3 regions of the Parabacteroides sp. CH2-D42-20 genome follow, and region 3 is predicted to be linked to each of the others. Evidence: riboswitches for the same ligand, from Rfam matches in the RefSeq annotation. Region 3 holds a riboswitch; each other region holds the start of a gene.

Region 1 (4,727 bases), on a different contig from region 3:
GGGTAGATAACTCAACCAGACCGTATTTCCCCGCCGTAGCGTTGAAATAAGAATCGATGGAGGGAGTGGCGGAACCCAATAAGGTCTTACCGCCGTGCATACCCGCCAAGACGATGGCAGCGTTACGGGCATGGTAACGGGGTGCCGGGTCCTGCTGCTTATACGTATTCTCATGCTCCTCGTCCACGATAATTAAGCCCAAGTCCTTAAACGGAAGGAAGAGGGAAGAACGAACCCCCAATACCAGCATAGGCTCGTCGTTATGCAATAGCTTATTCCAAACTTCCACCCGCTCGTTATCCGAGAACTTAGAGTGGTAGACCAATAGCTTATCCCCGAATAATTTCGCCAGCCGTTCCGTGATCTGGGTCGTGATAGCGATCTCCGGCAACATATATAAAACCTGCCGCCCCAGCCGCAAGACCTCATGGATCAAACGGACGTATATCTCGGTCTTACCACTGGAAGTCACGCCATGAAGCAAGCAGACCTCCTTCGTCTTGAAAGCCTCATGGATCTCTCCATAGGCTTTCTCTTGCGCCGGACTGAGCGGATTCGGCTCTTGCAAGCGGCAGACGGATACTTGCAAACGACCCACCTCTTTCTCGTAACTCTCCAAGATACCCCGTTTCAGCAGACCCTCCAATACCGCAGAGGTATAACCACTGCGTTCCAATAGCTCTTTCTTGGAAAGCTCCTTCGATAAAGCGGGATTCAAGGTATGGCTTAAATCCAAGAAGCTGACCAGCAAAAGCTCTTGCTTCTTCGCTCGTTTCAAATCCTCGAACACCGCCTGTAATTTCGTCTCATCCCGGTAAGCCTCGGCCAAACGGATAAACGCCTGTGTCTTGGGAACGAATCCTCGCTTTAGCTCCTCGCTCACCTCGACCGCCCCTTTCACCATCAAGGAAGAGACGATCGGGACAACATTTCGGAGACCGGTCTTCTTCTCCAACTCCGAGATCGTCAATTTCAAAACCCCGCTAAAGGCATCCAGTACCGCTTGCTCGTTCGGGCGCAAGGGGGCGGTGGCCTCGAAATCCTCATTATAAGTAACCGCCGTCTCGCTTTCCAACTTTAAGCCGGAAGGCAAGGCCGCCTTATACACATCGCCCAGCTTACATATATAATAAGAAGATATCCATTTCCAGAAACGGAGTTGCGGACGGCGGAGCACCGGCGTGGCATCCAGCAAAGCGTAGATCTCCTTCGTCTCAAAATCGGATACCGGTTCCCGGTCGTGTACCTCCATGACGATAGCCGTATAATATCGTTTCTTCCCGAAATGCACGATCACCCGGCAACCGGGAGTCACGGCTCTCTCCAGATCTTCGGGTATCCGATAGGTATAGCTATTCTCCAAAGGAAGGGGAAGTATGACGTCCGCGTATTTCATTCAAACAGGTGTTTCATTACGAGCCCAAAAATAACAAAAAAGGCCGGACTTCTAAAGCCCAGCCTCTCTCATTTTATTTTCACCTATTTAGAACAAGATCGCTGCCGTGATAGACCATCCACGGTTCTTTCCGGCACCGTCGGAGAGGTTCACCTTCTCAATGCTATAGTTATCAGTCAGTCCCAGACCATAATTGAAACCCACCTGCAAGTGGCTGATCAACTCCACGCCGGCACCGAAGTTAAGACCTGCGCTGAAATTCTTCGCCTTCACCTGATCCGCTACGGAACCCGGGATATCCCAAAACTTATCACCGCCTACACGGAAACCGATATACGGACCGGCTGCCAGATACGCCTTGACGATCGGTAAGCCGAATTTCCATTTCAAGTTGACCGGAACATCGATATAATCCGTCTTCATCGAAGTCTTCACCCCGCCAGCCGAGGTCGTTTCCAAACCCTTTTGCGAATACAACACCGCCGCATCGATCCCGACACCCACCAACGGTAAGGTCGTCTCGATCATCGGACCCACTTGGAAGCCGGTTACGTTATCCGCTTTCAACACGTCCGAGTTGAAATGAACAGACGATATATTCACACCTCCCTTGATACCGAATTTAAGCTGAGCGTTCGCCGGAAGCGCCATCAACGCTAGCAAGGCAACCATAAGAAATCCCACAATTTTCTTCATATTCATACTTCTTTTGTTAATTACTCGTTGCAAATAAACGCACTTTTCTAATAATAAACAAATATTCTCTATAGAGTGTTCACGGAATACCCCAGTCCTTTAAACGCAAAGAAAGCATGCATCTTACACACGGAGCTCATCCCGTCGGTCAGATTCATGCTTCTTTCCCTAATTATTATGGCAAAATAATTATCCGAAACCATGAGACGACTTGATAAGAAAACCTTGGATAAAGAATAGTAAAAACCGGATACGATTCTTGCGTTCTCTTCCGGCCTTTCCTCGAAGCCGTCGAAAATATACACGCCTTGCAGGTCTTCTGACTTACTTCCGGTCTTAAGCGCCTTCCCATTCACTTGAATGAACAGTGGCAACAGTATTGCTCAACCCGTTTATGAAGCTTACAGCAGCGGGACTGTCCGGGATTCTCACCCGATTCCCTTTTAATCCCTATCCGGCGATTGCCGAAAGGGAACAAAGCATGTAGCAAAGATACATAAAGTTTTGATGTAGCCTAACACTTTCCACAAAAAATATCCTTATATTCCCGGTTCCTGATATAGCATAAAGCCGCCCCGATAGCCGTGCGATACTCGGCATACTCCGGTATCTTGAAATGGACATCGCACATCTCCTCCAGACGGGGGAAAATATCCGGGCATTGTGGCAAGCGAGTCAGGTTACCGATCAATACGATATTCTTGATATCGCCATTTAACGAGGCGAAAACAGCTCCTTGCCCGATGGTCTGCAAGACCATATGAACGATACCGAGAGCGATATCCTCAACCTTAGCGTTCGCGTCCGCTTTTCCGAAAATAGAGGCTGTCACGTCCAGCGGCAGGCCGGGTAGCGGATGCGGCGTAATATCCCGGATATGCAAGTCGATATCATTCAAGGAACCGTGCTCGGCCAAAGACGCTATTTGGTGAAAGTCATGCGTTTTCAATAATAGCTTAGACAAGCCGAGGATTGTTCCGCCACCGATACCCAATCCCCCGATATGCTCGATCGTGGAGCCTTGTACCTTGACAAAGGAGGTACCCGTTCCCATGCTGACCACCAATAGACTGTCCAGTCCCGTATTATATTGCGCCCCTAGCCCATTCGCAAGGAACTCATCCGTCTTCGCGGTTGGTAAGCCATATAAAGGTTGATCGATATAAGCGCTACCTACACCTGTCAAGATCACTTTCTCTATATTCGAGAGCGAGATGTTATTATCATAAATATATTTACCGAAGGCCCCGAATAAAGAGGTTACCGGATCGGTAGCTTTCACGAACATCGGGTTCTTGATCTTCTTATCCTCCACGCCGACGATCTTGGTCGTGCTACCTCCCACATCTATACCTATAACGATTCCCATGATTCTTTCCCTTTTTAATTGAATAATCGCTACAAAAGTACATAAACCCGCATACAATACTAAAAAAGGCCGGACAAAATCAATTGTCCAGCCTCTCTTTATTTAAAAACCGTAAGGCCTAAACTCTATTTATTCGCCTAACAAGATCTCAAGGATCTGGCAAGCTGCCTTCGATACGGAAGTACCCGGGCCAAAGATAGCGGCAACGCCAGCCTTATACAAGAAATCATAGTCTTGAGCCGGGATTACACCTCCAGCAATAACGATGATGTCCTCACGACCTAGTTTCTTCAACTCCTCGATAACCTGCGGAACCAACGTCTTATGACCAGCGGCCAAAGAAGAAACGCCCATTACGTGAACGTCGTTCTCCACAGCTTGACGGGCAGCCTCGGCCGGAGTCTGGAACAACGGTCCCATATCTACGTCGAAACCACAGTCCGCATAACCAGTAGCGACAACCTTAGCGCCACGGTCGTGTCCGTCCTGACCCATCTTAGCGATCATGATACGAGGCTGACGGCCTTCTTTCTTAGCGAATTGCTCGCAAAGCTCGCAAGCTTTCTGGAAGTCTGCGTCTTTCTTAGTTTCTGATGAATACACGCCTGAAATAGTTCTAATGATTGCTTTATAACGACCTACAACCACCTCGCAAGCATCGGAGATCTCTCCCAATGACGCACGCAAGCCGGCAGCCTTAACAGCCAACTCTAATAAGTTGCCCTTCTTCGTCTTCACGCACTCCGTGATATCAGCCAAAGCTTTTTGAACAGCGGCTTCGTCACGGTTAGCACGCAACTCCTTCAAAGCGGCGATCTGCTCGTTACGTACGGCTGTATTATCGATCTCAAGGATATCGATCGGATCTTCCTTCGGCAAACGATATTTGTTAACACCAACGATGGTCTGAACACCAGAGTCGATACGAGCCTGTGTACGAGCGGCAGCTTCCTCGATACGCATCTTAGGAAGACCAGTCTCGATGGCTTTCGCCATACCACCCATGCTCTCGATCTCTTGGATCAATGCCCAACCTTTATGTACCAACTCATTCGTCAAAGACTCTACATAGTAAGAACCAGCCCACGGGTCGATCTCCTTACAGATCTTAGTCTCTTCCTGAATGTAAATCTGTGTATTACGAGCGATACGAGCGGAGAAATCGGTCGGCAAAGCGATCGCCTCATCCAATGCGTTCGTATGCAAAGATTGTGTATGTCCTAATGTAGCGGCCATAGCCTCGATACAAGTACGTCCTACGTTATT
Region 2 (4,727 bases), on a different contig from region 3:
GTGATGTCAAATCCGGTCTCGGTAGGGACACCGTTCACCGAGCCGCCTAGACCCGATACGATGTTACGTAAGCTACGGTCGTTTACGTCAAGAACCCGTTTCCATTTGATCTCCTTCAATCCCTCGCAAGTGTTGCGAGTCTGATAAATATAGTTATCCAATAAAGCGGTAATCATATTGTGGGCGGAAGTAACCGCATGAAAATCCCCTGTAAAATGCAAGTTGATGTTTTCCATGGGAAGCACTTGGGCATATCCACCTCCGGCAGCACCACCTTTCATGCCGAAACACGGGCCAAGAGACGGCTCACGTAAAGCGACCACCGCTTTCTTCCCTATTTTATTCAGCCCTAAAGCCAGACCGATCGAAACCGTAGTCTTTCCGATTCCCGCTTTAGTGGGAGTGATAGCGGTCACTAAAATTAAATTATGCTGGTCCATTTGCTTTTTATCGATCAAATGGATAGGAACCTTGGCAATATACCTGCCATAATTTTGTACTTCCTCACGAGGGATACCTAACGTTGTCGCAACTTCCTTAATTTTACGCAAGTCTGTTTCTCTTGCTATCTCAATGTCCGATTTCATGTGCTTTATGTAAGTTTATATAGTTTGAACAAAGTAAATCTAATTTATTATAATAACAAAATGATACGGAACAAGGTTTTCCCCCTTTATGGAATAATAAGATTGTGTTATTTTGATATTTTTGTGCGAAGATGGCGATGATCTTGCTTTTTGTGATAGCTGTTAGGCTTGAAATTGAACTTTTTGTAAAGTGAACTTTGCAAAAATCATACGTTTTGCTTGTCGCACTCTTAAAGAATTATAAAATAGTCTTTAAAATTATCCATCTATGATAATTTGATTAATTTTATGGTGTCACAACGATAAAAAGAAAGCTAAAATGGTTTGAGTGTGATAAATTGAAATAGATAAGAGATTAATAACATTAGCAATATAATATGTAAATTTAAGGTTATGTCAACAGTAAGATTTAGTCAGGTTACATTTGCTACTAAATCGTGGGTAGCAGAAGCATGGGAAAAGATGGTAGTGGAATTGTTTAGCGGCCGTGTCGTAGCGGAAGTCAAACAATTGGATGAAGTATGTGAATCAAAGTGGGAAGTAGAATTGAAGAAGCTTCAAAACGAGGTTCATTCTTTATGTCATCATGCGATCCATCAATTGCTCCCGATAGCCGGCTCTTATCAACAGGCATTACTGGATGACGTTGCCCAAGCCTATACGGTATACGCTCCGGAAGAAGCAGAGTCTATCTTCAACCGGGGAAACCAAGCGATCGAGGATATCAAGGACATGTATCGGGTATTCGCTACAACGCTTGTAAAATGCGTGAGGCGAACCGTAAAGTAAGCGAGTTGGAAGATATGCACGCAAAAGCGATCATGTATCATAATTCAGTGAAACCTTATATGGATACACTTCGTTTCCATATCGATCAGCTTAAGCATATATTGCATGTAGCGTAATAAGATGGGCTGTCCGGGTTTGGTTACTCTCCGGGCAGCCTTCTTCTTTTAGCGAGGTTGGATAATCAGTAGGGAGAAATAGGGGAAATCCTTGGAATGTATAGTGGTGATATCAGTAGTATAATATTCTTTTCCTGTTCCAACATTCTCGAAATAATGAAAAACCGCCTTATCCGCATACTGCCGGATACAAGTATGAATAGCCTCTTGGCAACCCGGTAATTTCATGATGACGATGATCATTCCATTTTCTATTTTTGCCGAAAGTTCATCGAACGACGCAGTCCCGGGGATTACGTTAATTTGCTCCTCTTGTTTTACGATATGTATCCCGGCCAAGGCACCTGCCGCTATAAATGCCGGAATTCCTGCGATTCGATCGACCGGGATTCCTGCTTCCTCGAATTTATCGTATACATATTGTATAGATGAATAAAAACCAGCGTCTCCCTCGGCGACGATCACGATTTGTTTTCCTTTCAAATATTCAGCTTGGGCATCCAGAAACAATTCGTTATAAGCGTTTAACGCATCTGTCCGTTCCTTACTCATTGGCAAAATAAACGGATGGATCAAGGATTCGTCTACCTCAATAGCTTTCAATATATCCGTCGCCCGAGATATGATTCCATGCTTGCCTTGTGTAGCAGGACAATAGATAATATCAGCCTTTTGTAATGTTTTAAGCCCTTTCAGCGTAATTAATTCCGGATCACCGGGACCTAATGAGACGAAGTGAATAGGATGATTCATGTGTATCTGTTTTTATTTGAAACGCAAAAGTCCTTAAAATTGCGGATGTATACAAATATTCTTACTACTTTTGTCGCTGTAATAGGCTCCGCTTATCTCTTTTTCCGGGAGGCGGATTAAAAGGGAACCGGGTGAGAATCCCGGACAGACCACGCTGCTGTGAACTTCTAAACATTCGGACAATACCTTGGCCACTGGTTTCGTAATCGGGAAGGCGTCCAGAATGGAAGTAAGTCAGAAGACCTGCCGGTTCATAAATAAATGTTGCTGTCCCGTGGAGCAGGACGAGAGTAACTGTCAATGATCAACTGTCAATTAAACAAGGATTATGAATAAGTTTATAGCGGGTGGATGCTTGCTTTTATCGGTATTGACTTTATCATGTACTTCAGGTATCCGTGAAAAAGGAGAAATAGGGAAGACGGCTTCCGTAGAGCAATCCGCATTCTCGCAAGAGCAGGTTAAGCCTTTATACGCCCAAGGATTCAAGCTTACCTATGCGGATCAATATGTCTTGGCTGATATTCAAGATCCTCAAAACGAGGAAAGCACCACGTTTCATTATGCGTTCGTAAAAAGAGGTTCGAAACCCACGGGGATTCCCGTTGATTATACGATGATAGAGCTTCCTATCCGAAGTGTTATCTGTATGACTTCCCTGCAATTATCGAATTTTATTAAATTGGGTGCCTTGGATAAGGTCGTTGGGATTACCAGTACACGGCATTTGTTCAATAAAGAGATGAACGAACGCCTGAAAGAAGGTAAAACCGCAAAGATCGGTATAGAGGGAAATTTCGATAACGAGGTTATCATGAGTATGAATCCTGATTTGATCCTTGTATCGCCATTCAAGCGGGGAGGCTATGAGACGCTGAAAGACGTGGGTATCCCCTTGATTCCCCATTTGGGTTATAAGGAGACTACGCCATTGGGACAAGCTGAATGGATCAAGTTCATAGGCTTGTTGTTAGGGGTAGAGAAAGAGGGCAATGAGCGTTTTGCCGCCATTGAGAAGAGGTATAATGAATTAAAGGAACTTACGGCGGATGGCAAGGTTAAAAAATGTCCGATCGTTTTTAGTGGCGAGTTACGGGGTGGAAACTGGTATGCCGTAGGAGGAAAGAGTTTCTTGGCACAGCTTTTCAAGGATGCCGGCGCTGATTATTTCTTGAAAGACGATGAGCGATCCGGTGGTGTTACATTAGACTTCGAGACGGTCTATAACCAAGCGGACGATGCTGATTTCTGGCGTATCGTGAATAGTTTCCCGGGAACGTTTAGCTATGAGGCATTGAAAGAGCAAGATCCTCGTTATGCGGATTTCCGTGCGTTCCGGGAGAAAGGGATTATCTATTGTAATATGAAGAACACGCCGTTTTATGAGAGTATGCCGACAGAACCGGAGATCGTCCTAGCGGATTTGCTTCATATCTTTCATCCGGATTTATTACCGGATCATGAGCCGGTCTATTATTCTCGACTTAAATAAGGAACGCTGATGAAACATTCAAATACCCTATGGATGCTGGCGATTGTCACGGCTATTTTTGTTCTAATCTTTTTGAATTTGGTGTTGGGGTCAGTCTCTATTCCTCTTCAATCGGTTTGGCATATTATCTGGAATTCAGGAAATGAGCCTATTACATGGCAGAATATTATCTGGAAATCCCGACTACCACAGGCATTGACAGCGTTGGTAGCGGGAGCAGGCTTATCCATCAGCGGCTTACAGATGCAAACCGTTTTCCGTAATCCATTGGCCGGACCTTCGGTCTTAGGTATCAGTTCGGGAGCGAGCATGGGTGTCGCTTTCGTGGTGTTGTTAAGCGGTAGTTTAGGGGGCGTTGCCTTGAGTAAACTTGGTTTTATGGGGGAGATCGCCTTATCGATAGCGGCCGTGATCGGTTCCTTATCCGTGATGGCGCTGATCGTGTATGTTTCCCAAAAGGTAAAAGGAAATGTCACGTTGTTGATTATCGGTGTGATGATCGGTTACGTGGCAAACGCCGTGATCGGTGTACTTAAATTCTTTAGCGTCGAGGAGGATATCCGTGCATACGTGATTTGGGGATTGGGTAGTTTCGCCCGTGTTTCCGGTAATCAGATGACGTTGTTCGTGATTCTTATGACAGTCTTGATCCCTCTCTCGTTCCTGCTTATCAAGACCATGAACTTGATGCTTCTTGGGGATAGCTACGCACGCAATTTGGGACTTAATATCAAGCGGGCCCGTTTGTTGGTTATCACCTCGGCCGGGGTCCTTACGGCGATTGTCACGGCTTATTGCGGACCTATTATCTTCTTGGGGCTAGCCGTTCCGCATTTATGCCGGGCCATATTTCAAACTTCCGACCATCGGATTTTAATGCCTGCGGTCTTATTCGCCGGTGCGGCGTTGGCGTTGATCTGTAATTTGATCGCCCGTATGCCGGGGTTCGAGGGAGCGTTACCTGTCAACTCGGTAACCGCTTTAGTAGGT
Region 3 (4,727 bases):
ATCATCGTAATTGGTTCCCCCACCGAAAGACTGCCCCGTCATATTTGCCCCTTCCTCGAAGAAGGAGCCTAATATAATGCCGGCTAGAGCGCCTAGCGGTCCGAACGCCATAAATCCCAAGACGCCACCTATCCATTTCCCGATACCCATATTCCTGTTTATCTTATTTGTTGATTACCGATATGCAATATTCGTAAAAAAACGGGAGATATGCAAATGTAAAAGGCGGGTGTGTGAAGCATACCCGCCTTGCGGTTATTTGGAGAGTTGGATCTTGAATGTTTTCTCACTTATCCGGATGAGATACGTTCCGAAGGGCAATCCCTCGTAGCCCTGTAAGCCTATTTGCTTTTGGTAGCGTACAATCTTTCCATTGAGCGTGATCACCATCACTGGCTGTAGCTATTATTGTTCAATTTTGATCCCGAAAATTCGCTCTATTTCAAAAATATACTTTTTGGTTGTTGTAAACAATACGGCTTCCATTCCAATCGCCTTTGCACCCAACACATTCACCATTCTGTCATCCGCAAACAAACATTCCGACGGTTTAAGGCCATATTTGTCACAAAGGCGAAGATAAATTTCCTTTTCAGGCTTGATGAAGTGTTCCTCACATGATATTACCATACCGTCAAGTAACCGGAATATGTCGAATTTCTCCATGACCCGGTAGATTGTGTCGCTCCAGTTCGTCAACCCATATAGTTTGAATCCGGATTGCTTTAACTTTTTTAGAAGTACACGCATACCTTCAATCTCTCCTGTTATCTCTTCAAGATAATTATCTTTGAAAAATGTGAAGGCATCACTATATTCAGGATACCTTTTTATCGCTCCGTCAATCATTTTATCAAACGGGATTATTCCACGGTCGCACATGTTTATAAATTCCGGATCTGATAGAATCTTGTGAAAACCGATTAGCGACACTTCATCATCCCCGAAATATCGTTCAAGCATGGGTTGCAAATCGTGATTTACGAGGACCTTGCCAAAATCAAAAATGAGGTTTTTAATCATTATCTTCGATATTTTTAATTACACGGAAAGGATTGCCGCCTCCTATCCATACATTTTTAATATTCAGTTTTCATGCTTTCAATTCATGTCATTGCAGAGCCATATTCTTGTTTGAGCCAATTTTTACAGATTGAAGGTACAAAGTTATTAAAAACCGAGAAGAAGACGAACGGATGGAGATCCGTTTTTCTCAATCTCACTTTTTATATTAACTTTGTTCCAGAAGACTTCTGAATGCGGAAAAAGATGAATCTACATATTGAATTAGATACGAGCCATCCGGCATACGAATGGCTTGAAAGGCAGGCCGACAAGATCGGTGCGAAAGGACATTTCGGCACTCACGGGCAGCATCACATAGAGCGGGATAAGATGTGTGAGGCCGCCGGCTGTTATGTGATAGAGAACATCCGCATCGCTCCCGGAGAAATCGATGAGATACAAACGATACGTGTTAATTTTGACTTGGCCTACCCTTCGACCGGTAAGCCTTGTTCGGTTATTTCTTGGAGTTGATGGATGACAAGTTCCGATACAGGCTATCCGGGAATCAGAAGGTTGAGATAGCTCAAAACTTGATTGATATCATGGAAAAAGACTCGGGGATAACCGAGCGGACCATTACGTTTATCGATAACTGGATTCGTACCGGTCCCGCCGAAAAGGGAAAAGCCTTTTTCGATGTGTGGGACATCGTCTTGAGAAACTATCTGCCGACAACCAGACCTGTTCTATTCCGCACGTGCGCAGAAATCGGTAAGGACGGCAAAATAGTAAGTTTTACCGCACGATTGGAATGCGCAAGAAGATTCGCCAAAGATAATAGTGAATTCCTAATTATATGTGATACAAAAGAAACGCTTATGTGTGAGGAGGAAGTTTATCGGCCGGGGGAGTACGAGCATACGTTCTATCCGCTTGTAGAAGTCTTGAAGAAAGCGGGGTCTTGCGGTGGATGCGGCTTCTCGCAAAGATTGCTGGATGATTATATTGGCGAGGATGAGTATATCATGAGAATCAACTTAACGGATATACATTGTTTCAAGTGGAAATGAGAAAGGGACAATGATGTTCCACATTTTAATCGGATTTTTAAAAAGTTGAAAGAGGTAATGCGACAAGAATACAGAAAACATTTCCTATCTTTGCCACCGATCAAGGTGTAACCGCTATCCGTTCCGGTAGTGGCTAGTAAAAGGGAATCCGGTGCGAGTCCGGAGCTGTACCCGTAGCTGTAAGTCCTTGGAGCCCCGGCAAATCTTGTTGCCACTGCCTATCGGATAGGTGGGAAGGTAGCCGACAGAGGGTGGACGAGCCAGAAAACCTGCCATGATCTTGTTATGCGACGTTTCGGGTGAAGACGTTGGTAAACCTAAGAATTATTATGCGAGATTTATATCTTATAAGATGTCTGTGCGTTTTTAGCGTATGGTTATTTTCTTTGGGTGTCGCTTACGGTCAACAGATCGATACGACGGCCTATCACGAGCTTTCCGGGGTGGAAGTAGTGGAGAAGGTACGTCCGTCGGTCACCCGTGAAGGTACGCCTTTGCAAATTATGGACCGGGCGGGAATTGATCGCTTGGGAGTACAAGATCTATCCGAGGCTGTGAAACGCTTCTCGGGAGTTACGGTACAGGATTATGGGGGGATCGGAGGATTGAAAACGGTCTCGGTACGTAGCTTGGGAGCGAAGCATACCGCCGTCAGTTACGATGGGGTGACGATTACGGATGCGCAAAGCGGGCAAGTCGATATCAGCCGTTTCTCGTTGGATAACGTGGAGATGGTTTCCTTATCGATCGGGCAGTCGGATGATATTTTCCAAACGGCAAGGGTGTATGCCTCGGCAGGCGCCTTGAATATACAAACCGGAAAGCCCACGTTTAAAGACAAATCGTTTCGTACTTATCTTAAGGTTAAGGGAGGTTCCTTCGGGCTTTTTAATCCCGTGCTGCATTATGATCAAAAATTAGGAAAGCGTTGGAGCGCATCCTTACATGGTGATTTCGTGCGTGCGGATGGACAATATCCCTATACATTAATTAATGGGGAATTGGAGACGAGAGAGAAGCGAAGAAATAGCGATATCCATTCTTTCCATTTGGAAGGTAATCTATTCGGCGATTTTGGAAGGGGAGGCGAACTTTCCTTTAAGGCGTACTATTTTGATTCGGAGCGGGGGCTTCCCGGTTCTGTTAATTTATATAACAAGAACACTTCTGAACGATTATGGGATAATAACTTTTTCGTGCAATCGGGGTATAAGAATGTTCTTAATGAGAAATTTACGCTACGGGCCATGGCTAAGTATAATTATGCTTTTACTCGTTATTTAGATATAAATGATAAATATGCTGCGGGCGAACAAGTCGATTTGAATACACAGAATGAGTATTATGGCTCTGTAGGTTTGCTGTATACTCCTATAAAGTATGTATCGGCGACGTTGACTACGGATTTAACTCGCTCTATGCTGGACAATAATTTTGTGAACGGCCCTAATCCAAAGCGAATGGCCTCTCAATCAGTACTAGCGGTGCAATATAAGAACAGTCGATTCACGGCTACCGGTAGTTTATTGGGAACATATATCACTGATAAAGTGGAGCAAGGGGAAAAACCGGATGATAAGAGGCGTTTATCCCCGGCTGTAAGTTTGTCTTGGCGGCCATTCTCGGAAAGTACTTTGCGGATACGTGCCTCTTACAAAGATATATTCCGGGTTCCTACATTTACGGACTTGTATTACCTCCGTATGGGAAATACAAATTTGAAACCGGAAGAAACTTCCCAATATAATGTAGGGGTAACATGGAGTTCTTCCTGTGGGGATTGGCTGCGGCATTTCAGTATTTCGGCGGATGGATATTATAATACGGTGAAAGATAAGATCGTGGCTTTACCTACCATGTATGTTTGGAAGATGATGAATATGGGCGAAGTGGATATTAAAGGGGTAGATGTAAATTTATCTACACAATTCCGATTGCCCTTACGAATGAGCTTGCTTTTGGCTTCCACTTATTCTTTTCAATATGCGGTTGATGTGACAGATCCGGAAGCTAAGAATTATAAGGATCAGATTCCTTATACACCTCGTCATTCTGGCACGGTTTCCGTAACCTTGGAAAATCCATGGGTAAATGTCTCTTATATACTGACTGCGGTTGGTGATCGTTATGCATTGCCGCAAAATATAGATCGGAACAGGATTGATTCTTATATAGAACAGAGTATTTCTATAAATCGAGATTTTCGTTTTCGATATTTCGGTTTGCGTTTGCAAGGTGAATTGTTAAATCTTGCGAACGTGAATTATGATGTTATTCAGTATTATCCCATGCCGGGCCGTTCTTGGCGTTTAAGTATTTGTTTATCCTATTAGTAAACTATAAAAGTAAAGTAATGAAAAAGAAGAATTTAGTTTGTGTCTCTGCCTTGTGTGCATTGATGTCTTTCTCGTTTGTCAGCTGTGATGATGACAATGAGCCTTCACTGAACATACCAAATGTATCTGTAACTAATGTCAGTTTTACGGATGAGAATCCGGAAGCTTTAAAAGTTAGTGGAACCTTAAATTGGACAGCTCCGTCTTCTGTTGACAATGTAACAAAGTACGTGATTTATGGTTCCTCTGATGGAACCGCTAAAGATATGAAAATTGCGGAGGTAGAAGTTGGAACACATTCATATGCTATTAC

The links. A riboswitch is a leader RNA that binds a small molecule or an ion and turns the genes downstream of it on or off. The one in region 3 is predicted to bind cobalamin.
Region 1: it holds a riboswitch for cobalamin, as region 3 does, so the genes downstream of both, D7V92_RS01995 (porin family protein) here and D7V92_RS00400 (TonB-dependent siderophore receptor) in region 3, are expected to answer to the same signal.
Region 2: it holds a riboswitch for cobalamin, as region 3 does, so the genes downstream of both, D7V92_RS04735 (ABC transporter substrate-binding protein) here and D7V92_RS00400 (TonB-dependent siderophore receptor) in region 3, are expected to answer to the same signal.

Annotation. Positions count from the first base shown of each region.
Region 1 is NZ_RAYG01000002.1:89,958-94,684, forward strand. It holds gene priA (primosomal protein N') at 1-1,396, opposite strand, end outside; gene D7V92_RS01995 (porin family protein) at 1,484-2,092, opposite strand; cobalamin riboswitch at 2,384-2,587, opposite strand; gene coaW (type II pantothenate kinase) at 2,607-3,461, opposite strand; gene scpA (methylmalonyl-CoA mutase) at 3,591-4,727, opposite strand, start outside.
Region 2 is NZ_RAYG01000005.1:128,889-133,615, reverse strand. It holds gene D7V92_RS04750 (formate--tetrahydrofolate ligase) at 1-587, opposite strand, end outside; gene D7V92_RS04745 (hypothetical protein) at 981-1,376, shown strand; gene D7V92_RS22415 (hypothetical protein) at 1,352-1,492, shown strand; gene D7V92_RS04740 (precorrin-2 C(20)-methyltransferase) at 1,541-2,245, opposite strand; cobalamin riboswitch at 2,312-2,511, shown strand; gene D7V92_RS04735 (ABC transporter substrate-binding protein) at 2,574-3,737, shown strand; gene D7V92_RS04730 (iron ABC transporter permease) at 3,747-4,727, shown strand, end outside.
Region 3 is NZ_RAYG01000001.1:109,768-114,494, reverse strand. It holds gene D7V92_RS00420 (DnaJ domain-containing protein) at 1-150, opposite strand, end outside; gene D7V92_RS00415 (HAD family phosphatase) at 406-1,023, opposite strand; gene D7V92_RS00410 (hypothetical protein) at 1,270-1,539, shown strand; gene D7V92_RS00405 (hypothetical protein) at 1,539-2,078, shown strand; cobalamin riboswitch at 2,165-2,370, shown strand; gene D7V92_RS00400 (TonB-dependent siderophore receptor) at 2,408-4,411, shown strand; gene D7V92_RS00395 (DUF5074 domain-containing protein) at 4,432-4,727, shown strand, end outside.